Regions from separate parts of the Sphingomonas sp. 22176 genome, predicted to be linked through region 2. Evidence: riboswitches for the same ligand, from Rfam matches in the RefSeq annotation. Region 2 holds a riboswitch; the other holds the start of a gene.

Region 1 (5,985 bases), on a different contig from region 2:
ACCGGCTTCTTGTCCGCCGTGCGCCAGCCATTCTTCATCCAGCCGTGAATCCACTTGGTCAGGCCGTCCATCACATAGCGGCTGTCGGTGGACAGCGTCACCCGGCACGGGCGCTTGAGCGCGTTGAGGCCCTGGATCGCCGCCATCAGCTCCATGCGGTTGTTGGTGGTGTGGGCCTCGCCGCCGGACAGTTCCTTCTCGACATCGCCCATCCGCAGCAGCGCGCCCCAGCCGCCCGGGCCGGGATTGCCCTTGCACGCGCCGTCGGTCGCGATCTCGACATGCTGGAGTTCGCCGGTCATGCGAGCGCCGCCAGTGCGGAGGCGTAAGCGTGCGAGCGACGCCAGAAGGCCATCGGGTCCTTGCGCGTCACCAGTGCGTCTGCCGGCGTGTTGAGCCAGTCCCAGGCGCGCGACAGGGTGAAGCGGATGCACGCGCCGGTCGCCAGCAGCGGCAGGATCGCGCGCTCCGTCTCGGTCAGCTTGTAGCTCGCCTCATAGCCTTCGAGCAGCGCTTCGGAGACGTACGGATCGAACCGCTCGCCCGTGGAGTCGAACGCCCAGGCGGTGTGCATCACCGCGAGGTCATAGAGCCGCAGGTCGGTGGAGGCGAAATAGAAGTCGATCAGCCCGGTCACCCGGTTGCCGAGCATCAGGACATTGTCCGGGAACAGGTCGGCATGGATCGCACAGGTATCGAAGCCTTCGCGCGGCCATGCCTTGGTCACCCGGTCCAGCGCCTGGCCGAGCTCGTCGTACAGGCCCGGCGCGATCTGGTTGAGGCTGGTGCCGCAGCGCTCGAACAGCGGGCGCCACGTGTCTATACCCATCGAATTGGGCCGGTCTTGCGGGAAGTCCGCCACCGCCTTGTGCATCTTGCTCATCGCCTCGGCGGCGGCGCGCGCCTGTGCCGGGGTGGGGTGGGAGACCGAGACGCCCGACAGGAACTGGATCAGGCACGCCGGGCGGCCTTCCAATTCATGGATCAGCGTGCCGTCGCGATCGGGCACCGCCGGGGGCACCGGCAGGCCGCGATCGGCGCAGTGATCGAGCAGCGCCATGAAATAGGGCAGGTCACCCTGGTCGACGCGCTTTTCGTAGAGCGTCAGGATGAAGCGGCTCTTGGTGGTGTCGACAAGGTAGTTGCTGTTCTCCACCCCCTCGGCGATGCCCTTGGCGGAAACGAGTTCACCGACGTCGAAGCGCTCGAGAAACGCGGAAAGCGCCTCGGCCGAAACCTGCGTGTAGACGGCCATTACGCAGCCTCGAGCCCGCGCGGCAGCTTGAACACGACGCTTTCCTCGACCGTCTCGACCTCGCGTTCGGAAACCTCGAACTGCGTGCCGATCCGCTCGACCACTTCGCGCACCAGCACTTCGGGCGCCGAGGCACCGGCGCTGATGCCGACGCGGGTCACGCCGTCGAACCAGGCGAAGTCGATCTCGGCAGCGCGCTGGATCAGCACCGCACGCGCCCCGCCACGCTTGGCGACTTCGACCAGCCGCAGCGAGTTGGACGAATTGGGCGCGCCGATCACCAGCACCAGCTCGACCTGCTCGGCGATCGCCTTCACCGCGCCCTGGCGGTTCGAGGTGGCGTAGCAGATGTCGTCCGCGCCGGGCGCGAGCATCGTCGGGAAGCGGCGCTTGAGGATGCCGAGCACCGCCGCGGTATCGTCCACTGAAAGGGTGGTCTGGGTCAGGAAGGCGAGGTTCTCGGCATCGGGCACGGTCACCGATTCGGCATCGGCCTCGGTCTCGACCAGCGTGATCGATCCCTCCGGCACCTGGCCGAAGGTGCCGATCACTTCGGGGTGGCCCTGGTGCCCGACGAACAGGATGTGACGCCCGGCCGCGACGTGGCGCTCGGCCTGGCGATGGACCTTGGAGACGAGCGGGCAGGTGGCGTCGAGATAGGAGAGCCCGCGCTGCTCTGCCTTGTGCGGCACCGCCTTGGGCACGCCGTGGGCGGAGAAGACGACCGGCACGCCGTCGGGCACATGGTCCAGCGTCTCGACGAACACGGCGCCCTTGGCGCGCAGATTCTCGACGACGAACTTGTTGTGGACGATCTCGTGCCGGACATAGACCGGCGCGCCATATTTCTCGATCGCGAGTTCGACGATGCGGATCGCGCGGTCGACGCCGGCGCAGAAGCCGCGGGGCGCTGCGATCAGCAGCTCCAGGGGACGCTTTTCGGTGTTTGCCATCGGGTGGAGCCTCTACGCGATTGCTTGCGCGGGCGGAAGGCGGTTCCTATGGTGCGCGCCGTTCCGGCCCCGGTCCGTGTGAGATGGGGGGCGGCTGTTCGGTTCGAAAGGTTGCCCTCCCTTGTCTGTCGCCAAGTTCACCGTTCCCGCCCTGATCCTGCTCGCCGCCGGCGGATGCAGCCGTACCGGCGAAATTACCGAGGGCGGCATCAGCGCGGTCCGCACCGCCTGCCCGACGGTGGCGATTCCCGCGGGGCTCGGCGACGTGACGCTGTTCGACCCGGCGACCAGCCGCGAGGCCACCGCGATCGACGTGGTGGCGACGATCACCAACGTCCAGTCGAGCTGCGACGATTCCGGGAACCAGGTGGTGACGAACATCAAGTTCGACGTGCTGGCCCGCCGCCGCGATGCCGGCCCGGCGCGCGACGTGGTGCTGCCCTATTTCCTCACCGTGGTGCGCGGCGGCACCCAGGTGGAGGCCAAGCGCGTCACCAACATCACGCTGCACTTCGATGCCGGCCAGCTCCGCGCGAGCGCGGTGGGGCAGGCGACCAGCAGCGTCTCGCACGCCGCCGCAACCCTGCCCGACGATGTCCGCCGCCGCCTGACCGAAAAGCGTAAGGCCGGCGCGGAGTCGGCGGCGACCGATCCGCTGAGCGATCCCAATGTCCGCCGCTCGGTGCTGTCGGCGACCTTCGAGGCGCTGGTCGGCTTCCAGCTGACCGAAGACCAGCTGAAGTACAACGCGACGCGGTGATCTTTTGAACCCCCTCCCGCGTGCGGGACGGGGCAGGGGGTGGGCGCTCGCCCTCCTCCTGGCAGTGGTGGTGCAGATGGCGGGGTTCGGTGTCCTCCCGCCGGTGTGCTCGCGGATGGCGGGGGCCCACCCCCAGCCCCTCCCGCAAGCGGGAGGGGAGCACGTTCTGCCCAGATTTACCCTCAATCCCGATTGACTCCGACAAGCCCTGCCGCCAAGGCTCGCCCTTGTCGATGTCGGGCAACCGGCATGGGCATGCGCGGGAGAGAATCCGGTTCGCCGGATCGCCGAAGGAGCAACCGCCCCGGAATCTCTCAGGCACCGAGGACCGCGCAGGCCACGACACTCTGGAAAGCGAGCCGGCTTGCAGCCAGGCTCCACCGAAGGGGTAAGCCGGGCTCAAACCCGTGCGAAAGCTCTCAGGTTCCGTGACAGAGGGGGCGATGGTGTTGCGGGGGCCTGCCGGTCTCTTGCGCATCGTTGACCCTTGATGCCCGGAGTGCCCCGATGAGCGATACCGCCGAAGACACCGCCACCGACCTGCCGATCGAGACCTTGCCGCTCGACGCTTGGCACCGCGCACGCGGCGGCCGGATGGTGCCGTTCGCGGGCTATTCGATGCCGGTCCAGTATGAAGGCATCATGGCCGAGCATCTCTGGACGCGCGAGCATGCCGGGCTGTTCGACGTCAGCCATATGGGCCAGCTGCTCTTCTCGGGCGTCGACTTCGACGCCGGGCTCGAAAAGCTGCTGCCAGGCGACGTGAAGGGCCTCGCCGAGGGCCGGATGCGCTATTCGCTGCTGCTCAGCGAAGAGGGCGGCATCCATGACGACCTGATGATGACCCGCCTACCCGCCGACAACGCCTTCGAGATCGACGGCGGCACGATCTACATGGTCGTCAACGGCGCGACCAAGTGGGACGATCTCGGCGTGTTCCGTGAATTCCTGCCTGACGAAGTGACGATCAACCACCTCGAAGACCAGGCGCTGCTGGCGCTGCAGGGGCCGGAAGCGGTCACCGCGCTCGCCCGCGTGCTGCCGGGCGTCGAGACGCTGGTGTTCATGACCGCCGCCGCGTTCGAATGGAACGGCAACCCGCTCTGGGTGAGTCGTTCGGGCTATACCGGCGAGGACGGATTCGAGATTTCGCTGCCGGGCGAGGTGGCCGAGGCGTTCGCCGACGCGCTGACCGCACAGCCGGAAGTGAAGCCGATCGGCCTGGGCGCGCGCGACTCGCTGCGCCTGGAGGCCGGCCTGCCGCTCTACGGCCACGACCTCGACCTGGAGACCACGCCGGTCGCCGCCGATCTCGGCTTCGCGCTGTCCAAGCGCCGTCGCGAGGAAGGTGGCTTCGCCGGTGCCGAGCGCATCCTGGCCGAGCGCGAGCAGGGCAGCGCCATGAAGCGCGTCGGCCTGATCGTCGAGGGCCGCCAGCCGGTCCGCGAGGGCGCGGCGGTGGTCGATGCCTCGGGCGCCGAAATCGGCAAGGTCACCTCGGGCGGGTTTGCGCCGAGCGTGCAGAAGCCGATCGCGATGGCCTATGTGCCCGCGGCGCTTGCAGTGGCCGGCACCAAGATTACGCTTGTCCAGCGGGGCAAGCGGCATTCCGCGGAGGTCGTTGCGATGCCCTTCGTACCCCACCGCTATGTCCGAAAGGGAGCGTGACATGAGCCGTTATTTTACCGAAGACCATGAGTGGATCGAAGTCGACGGCGACGTCGCGACGGTCGGCATCACCGAATATGCCCAGAGCCAGCTCGGCGACATCGTGTTCGTCGAAGTGCCCGATGAGGGCAAGGAACTGAGCAAGGGCGACGATGCCGCCGTTGTCGAGAGTGTGAAGGCGGCGTCGGACGTGTACGCGCCGGTGTCGGGCACCGTCGTCGAGGGCAATGGCGACCTGGCCGAGAACCCCGCGCTGGTGAACGAGGATCCGGAAGGCGAAGGCTGGTTCTTCAAGATGACGCTCAGCGACGAGAGCGAGCTGGAAGGCCTGATGAACGAGGCCAAGTACCAGGCGTTCGTCGACAAGCTGTGATCTGACCTTTCCCCCTCCCGCGTGCGGGAGGGGGCAGGGGGTGGGCCCACGCTCTCCTCCTGACCGGGCGCCTCGTGGATGGCGGGCGCCCACCCCCGGCCCCTCCCGCACGCGGGAGGGGAGAAGCAAGGGGCACGCAAATTCCCCTCCCGCTTGCGGGAGGGGCTAGGGGAGGGGATGGCAGCCGCCAGTCCTTCCCAAAGAACTTCAGCCCCTCCCCCGACCCCTCCCGCAAGCGGGAGGGGAGGAAAGAGGGAAGGGAACAAGGAACCGTGATGCGCTACCTGCCCCTTACCCCGGCCGACCGTCAGGCGATGCTTGGCACGATCGGCGCCCAGTCGATCGACGACCTGTTCGTCGACGTGCCCGAAAGCGCCCGCCTCAGTGGGCCGATCGCCGGCCTGCCGATGCATGCGTCGGAACTCGCGGTCGAACGCCACATGACCGCGCTCGCGCGCAAGAACCTTGCCGCCGGCGAAGCGCCGTTCTTCCTGGGGGCAGGGGCCTATCGCCACCATGTGCCGGCCTCGGTCGATCACCTCATCCAGCGCGGCGAGTTCCTCACCGCCTACACGCCCTACCAGCCGGAAATCGCGCAGGGCACGCTGCAGATGATGTTCGAGTTCCAGAGCCAGATCGCCCGGCTGCTGGGTTGCGACGTCGCTAACGCCTCGATGTACGATGGTTCGACTGCGTGCTGGGAAGCGATCTCGATGGCGCGCCGCGTCACCAAACGCGGCAAGGCGATCCTCTCGGGTGGCCTGCACCCGCACTACGTCTCGGTCGCCAAGACGATGGCGCGCTTCACCGGCGACCAGCTGGTGACCTCGCTGCCGACGTTCAGCCCCGAGCCCGACACGCTCGACCTGATCAACGCGATCGATGCCGACACCTCGTGCGTCGTCGTCCAGTATCCCGACATTCTCGGCCGCATCGAGGACATGTCGGCGCTGGCCGATGCCTGCCACGCCAAGAA
Region 2 (5,985 bases):
CCATCGCAGAACAGCGGATCAACGCCGCAGGCGAACGCGAGCGCGACGCAGGCCGCGCCCGTCCCCAGCCCTTCGGCAACGGCGACGGAGACCGCGTTGACGCCCCGCAGCTGCGACGCCGAGATCGGCAAGGCAGCGGCGGCGCAGCGGGTGAACCTCTGCATCAAGGTATCCCCGGCGACGCATCCGCCCTGCAATGCCGCCAATAGCTGCGCGATGATCGAGGACGAGATCGCCCGCAGCTGCGCGCTGCTCGATGGCGACGGGCAGCCCGTACAGGGCTGCACCGTGGATCCCAGGAGCAGCCAGGCCGCCGCCGACGTCGTGCGCCGCTACTACGCCGCCATCGACGCGCGCGACTATGGCACCGCCTGGACGCAATGGGGCGACGACGGGCGGCCGGGCCAGACCTTCGCGGCGTTCGAGAAGGGCTTCGCCCACACCCGCGCGACCAAGGTGACGATCGGCGCGCTGCAGCCCAGCGAGGGCGCGGCAGGATCGGTCTATCAGACCGTGCCCGTAACCGTGGAAGCGACGCTCGACGACGGCACCGCGCAGCGCTTCACCGGCAGCTATGTCGTGCGGCGGGTCAATGGCGTGGACGGCGCGTCGGCCTCGCAGCTGCGCTGGCACATCGATTCCGCGCAGCTGCGGCCCGCCCCCTCCAACTAGGGGCGGGCGCAACGCGTCAGTGCGGGAAGTTGGTGTCGTTGAAGATCCGAGTGAATTCGGACGGGTCGGGCTCATGCCCCTGCTCTTCGCGGAAACGGACGGCGCCCTTTTCCCAAACTTCGCGGATCGCGCCGGCGATCCCTTCCGGGAACTGCATCCGCTGCACCACAATGCCGCGCCAGTCGCCGTCCCCGCCGAACGCTTCGCGCAGCGCGGGTTCGGCGGCAGTCAGCTGGGCATCGCTCTTCTCGTCGAGATGGCCGATCGCGTCGAGCACATAGGCGTCGAGCAGCTTGAGGAACGGCTTGTCGGTATAGCGGTCGGTCATTTGGCGGCCTTTCGTGCCTTCATTATCGCACGGAAGGTCGTGGCCCAGCCCTGCTTCGTCAATGTTTCCGGCCGGGTAACGGCCAGCGCGTCGGCTTCGACGTCGCGCGTGATGACCGATCCGGCGCCGATGATCGCGCCGTCGCCGATCGCCACCGGCGCCACCAGCGCGCTGTTCGATCCGATGAACGCGCCCGCGCCGATCACCGTCTTCTGCTTGAGATAGCCGTTGTAATTGCAGGTGATCGTGCCAGCGCCGATATTCGCGCCTGCGCCGATGCTCGCATCGCCCAGATAGGTGAGGTGGTTGGCCTTGGCGCCCTTGCCGAGCACCGCGTTCTTCAGCTCGACGAAATTGCCGACATGGCTATCCGCCTCCAGCACCGCGCCGGGCCGCAACCGGGCATAGGGGCCGACGGTCGCGCCGCTGGCGATGGTCGCGCCCTCGATATGGCTGAACGCGCGGAGCACCACGCCGTCCGCCACGGTGACGCCGGGGCCAAACACCACGTTCGGCTCGATCGTCACGTCGCGGCCGATCTGGGTGTCGTGGGCGAACCACACCGTCTCGGGGGCGATCAGCGTCGCGCCTTCAACCATCGCGCGGGCGCGGCGGGCCTGCTGCCACTCGGCCTCCAGCGCTGCCAGCTCGCCGCGGCTGTTGACGCCGGCGACTTCGGTCGCGCCGGTCTCGATCACCGCGGCGACCCGGCCGTCGCCGTTCGCCAGCTCGACGATGTCGGTCAGGTAATATTCGCCCGCCGCATTCTCGTTGGTCAGCCGATCGAGCAGCGCGAACAGATCGGCGCCGCGCACCGCCATCAGCCCCGAATTGCACAGGGTGACGGCGCGCTCCTCCGCGCTCGCATCCTTGTACTCGACGATCTTCGACAGGCGATCCCCGCCCTCGACGATCAACCGGCCATAGGCGCCCGGATCGGCCGGGCGGAAGCCGAGCACCACCACGGCGGGCGCGTCGTCTCCATGCAGCCGCTCGACCATGCGCCGCATCGTCGCGGTGGTGACCAAGGGCACGTCGCCATAGAGGATCAGCACGTCGCCTTCGAACCCCGCCAATGCGCCCTTCGCCTGGAGCACGGCATGGCCGGTGCCGAGCTGCTCGGCCTGGTGCGCGGTCTCGGCGCCCAGCGGCGTGACCGCGGCCTCGACCTGCTCGCGCCCGGCGCCGACCACCACCACCTCGCGCGCGGCGCCCAGCGCCTTCACGCTGTCGATCAGGTGGAGCAGCATCGGCCGCCCGGCGATCGGGTGGAGCACCTTGTGCGTGTCGGATTTCATCCGCGTGCCCTTGCCGGCGGCGAGGATGATCGCGGCGATGGGTGCAGTCACGTGGCCAGTCTCCGGTCAAAATGGGGTGCCACCCCTGCCACGGTGGACATGGCTTTTCCAGCACGATGCTGTCATGCGGCCGCCATGCCCCTGCCCTTCCAGACCATCGGCTTCGATCTCGACGGTACGCTGCTCGATACCAGCGGCGACCTTGCCGCGACACTCAACCGCGTGCTGGCGGACGACGGCCGGCCGGTGCTGCCGCTGGATCGAATCCTCTCGATGGTCGGACGCGGCGTGCACAAGCTGCTGGAGCAGGCCGTCGCGGCGACCGGCGGCGGCGATGCGGCGGTGGTCGCGCGGCTCTATCCCCGATTCGTCGATACCTATGCCGTGCACAATGCCGAGCATAGCCGCCCCTATCCGGGCGTGTTCGACGCGCTCGATGCGCTGGCGGCGCAGGGCATCACACTGGCGGTGGTGACCAACAAGCTCGAGGCGCTGACTCTGCCGCTGCTGGAGGCGACCGGCCTGCGCCCGCGCTTCGCGACCGTGATCGGCGGCGACACGCTCGGCCCCGGCACCGCCAAGCCCTCGCCCGCGCCGATCCTGGAGATGGTTCGGCGCTCCGGCGGACCGGCGGCGTTCGTCGGCGATTCCATCTATGACGTGCAGGCAGCACAAGCGGCGGGCGTGCCCGTGATCGCCTGCAGCTTCGGCTTCTCGCAGGTGCCGGTGACCACGCTCGGCGCCGAGGCGGTGATCGATTCCTATGCCGAAATCCTCCCCGCGCTGCAGGCGCTCCGCCCAATCAGCGTTTGACAGCGCGAGGCCCCACGGCGAAACACAAGCTGTCGGAAAGGGAGAGAATCCGGGAAACCGGATCGCCGAAGGAGCAACCGCCCCGGAAACTCTCAGGCAAAAGGACCTTCCGGCCACCACATTCTGGAGAGTGGCGCCGCGCGCGCCCGCCGACGGGATAGCGATCTCAGGCAAACGGACAGAAGGGGCCCGCAACCGAGTGTTTCAGGAGACGGGTTCCGTGGCGACCAAAGGCGTCGGGCCGAATGCAGGGCCGATCAGCATCACCGACGTGTTCACCATCGGCATCGGGCCGTCGAGCTCGCATACCGTGGGGCCGATGCGCGCCGCGCGCGATTTCGCCGCCTGGGTGGTGGCGGACGGGCGCGCGGTCACCAAGCTGTGCTGCGAGCTGTTCGGCTCGCTCGCGCTGACCGGCAAGGGCCATGCCACCGATCGCGCGGTGGTGCTGGGGCTGGCCGGCGAGCGGCCCGACGGAGTCGATCCCGATGCGGTGGAGCCGATGCTGGCGCAGATCGCCGCCGAGCGCCGCATCCTGCTGAACGGCACGGCTTCGGTGGCCTTCGATCCCGAGGCCGACCTCAAGTTCCGCAAGCGCCAGTTCCTCCCCGGCCATCCCAACGGCATGAAGCTGCGCGCCACGCTGGTCGACGGCGCGGTGCTGGAGCGGACCTATTATTCGGTCGGCGGCGGCGCGATCCGGCGCGAGGGCGAGGAAGCCGCGGCAGGCCTCTCCGCCGGCACCAACCATCCCTTCGCCAGCGCGCGCGAGATGCTGGAGCGCTGCGACGAACTCGGGCTCGATGTCGCCGGGCTGATGCTCGCCAACGAGCGCGGTTGGCGGGGCGATGCCGAGACGCTCGCCTTTGTCGACGGCATCCACGATGCGATGAACGCCTGCATGGATCGCGGCATGGCGCAGGACGGCATCCTGCCCGGCGGGCTGGAAGTCCCCCGCCGCGCGCGCAAGCTGCACCAGAAGCTGATGGCCCGCGGCCCTCGCGTCGAGCCCGCCTCGGTGCTCGAATGGGTGAGCCTCTGGGCGCTGGCGGTGAACGAGGAGAATGCCGCCGGCGGCCGCGTCGTCACCGCGCCGACCAATGGCGCGGCGGGCGTGATCCCGGCGGTGCTGCGCTATTACGAATGCTTTGTCGGCAATGCGACGAAGGACGGCGCCCGCCGCCTGCTGCTCACCGCCGCCGCGATCGGCATCCTCTACAAGCGCCAGGCCTCGATCTCGGCGGCCGAGATGGGCTGCCAGGGCGAAGTGGGCGTCGCCTGCTCGATGGCGGCGGCGGGCCTCGCCGCGGCGCTGGGCGGGAGCAACGCGCAGATCGAGAATGCCGCCGAGATCGGCATGGAGCATAATCTCGGCCTCACCTGCGATCCGATCGGCGGGCTGGTGCAGATCCCCTGCATCGAGCGCAACACGATGGGCGCGGTGAAGGCGATCAACGCGGCGATGCTGGCGCTCCACGGCGACGGCACGCACAAGGTGTCGCTCGACGCGGTGATCGAGACGATGCGCCAGACCGGCCTCGACATGCGCTCCAAGTACAAGGAGACGAGCCTCGGCGGCCTGGCGGTCAACGTCGTCGAGTGCTGACCCGGCTCAAGGCTGGGCGGGCTTGAACTCGAAGTTCATCCCCGAGATGCGGCTGGGCTGAAAGCCCTTCCAGATCGTCGAGGCCGGCGCACCGGGGCTGAACCCGGCATAGCGGCCGCCGGGGGCGCCCGGCCATTTCCCGTCGTTCGAGTTGGGCACGAGGCCGTCGATATAGGCGGCCTTGGCTTCTTCACCCTTCACGTACTGGTCGAGGAACGCGGTGATGAAATGTGCCTGCACCGCCATCAGCCGGTCCTTGCGCCACACCGCATCCTCGAACCAGTCGAGGTCCCAGAAGCTATCGCGCATCGCGGGCGGGGCGCCGATCAGCGCGATGCTGTGCGCCGCCTCGCGGAAGGTGAGCAGATAGCGCGGCGCGCGCACCTCCTGCTCGAAGAGCGTGCGCACGCCGGGATCATAGCCGACGACATGGTCCTGGCTGCCGACGACGAATAGCGTCGGCGCGCGGATCGCCGCGACACCGGGCGCGGCCCAGAGCGGCGTGCCGTAGAGGTTGCTGGCAGGCGAAATCGCTACCACCGCCTTGAGATCGGCGACCTTGAGGCTGTCCGCTTTCTCCGCCCCCGCCACATAGGGCGCAAGGGCACCGCGCGTCGCGCCCGCCACCGCCGGATCGAGCGGAGCCCCGGCCGCGGTGAGCACGCCGTATCCGCCCATCGAATAGCCGATCAGCGCGGTGCGCGCGGCGTCCGCAGCGGCGAATAGGCCCTGCCCGGCCTTCGCCCGACGCTGCGCCTCGGCGGCGACGAAGGCGATGTCGAGCGGGCGGCTGGTCAGCGGTCCCGCGCGCGCGGCCGGCGTGCGGATGGTGATCGACGGATCGCGAAAGGCCGGCGCGACCACGACATAGCCCTTGCTCGCCAGATTCTCGCCGAGCCAGGACAGCACCTCGGGGGTGTTGCTATAGCCATGCGCCAGGATCACCAGCGGGAAGCGCCCCTTGGCCGCCGCCGCGCCAAGGGTGGCGAGCCCCGGCACCTCGAAGGGCACGTCGCTGCCCTTCTCGCCCGGCAGCGCGGTACGATAGCGAGTGCCCGCGCCCTTCGCCGCGGCCGGATACCAGAGCTTGATGGGAATGTGCCGGTCGACGATCGCCGGCTTGTCCGCGCCCTGGAGCGGATCGGCGCGGCCCTTGTCGAGAAAGTCCAGATCGGCAACGCCGATGCCATAGCTGCCCAGCGATGCCAGTTCCGGCGCATCGACACTGGGGCTTGCCGGCGCCTGCTGCGCGCGCCCTTCTCCAAACG

Evidence for each region. A riboswitch is a leader RNA that binds a small molecule or an ion and turns the genes downstream of it on or off. The one in region 2 is predicted to bind glycine.
Region 1: it holds a riboswitch for glycine, as region 2 does, so the genes downstream of both, gcvT (glycine cleavage system aminomethyltransferase GcvT) here and ACTJKY_RS17390 (L-serine ammonia-lyase) in region 2, are expected to answer to the same signal.

What each region holds. Positions count from the first base shown of each region.
Region 1 is NZ_JBQEPL010000001.1:1,410,673-1,416,657, forward strand. It holds gene rnhA (ribonuclease HI) at 1-302, opposite strand, end outside; gene thrB (homoserine kinase) at 299-1,255, opposite strand; gene ispH (4-hydroxy-3-methylbut-2-enyl diphosphate reductase) at 1,255-2,208, opposite strand; gene ACTJKY_RS06870 (hypothetical protein) at 2,330-2,968, shown strand; glycine riboswitch at 3,219-3,309, shown strand; gene gcvT (glycine cleavage system aminomethyltransferase GcvT) at 3,476-4,636, shown strand; gene gcvH (glycine cleavage system protein GcvH) at 4,638-5,009, shown strand; gene gcvPA (aminomethyl-transferring glycine dehydrogenase subunit GcvPA) at 5,285-5,985, shown strand, end outside.
Region 2 is NZ_JBQEPL010000006.1:69,090-75,074, reverse strand. It holds gene ACTJKY_RS17410 (hypothetical protein) at 1-672, shown strand, start outside; gene ACTJKY_RS17405 (hypothetical protein) at 689-1,000, opposite strand; gene glmU (bifunctional UDP-N-acetylglucosamine diphosphorylase/glucosamine-1-phosphate N-acetyltransferase GlmU) at 997-2,349, opposite strand; gene ACTJKY_RS17395 (HAD hydrolase-like protein) at 2,434-3,111, shown strand; glycine riboswitch at 3,140-3,229, shown strand; gene ACTJKY_RS17390 (L-serine ammonia-lyase) at 3,332-4,717, shown strand; gene ACTJKY_RS17385 (alpha/beta hydrolase family protein) at 4,724-5,985, opposite strand, start outside.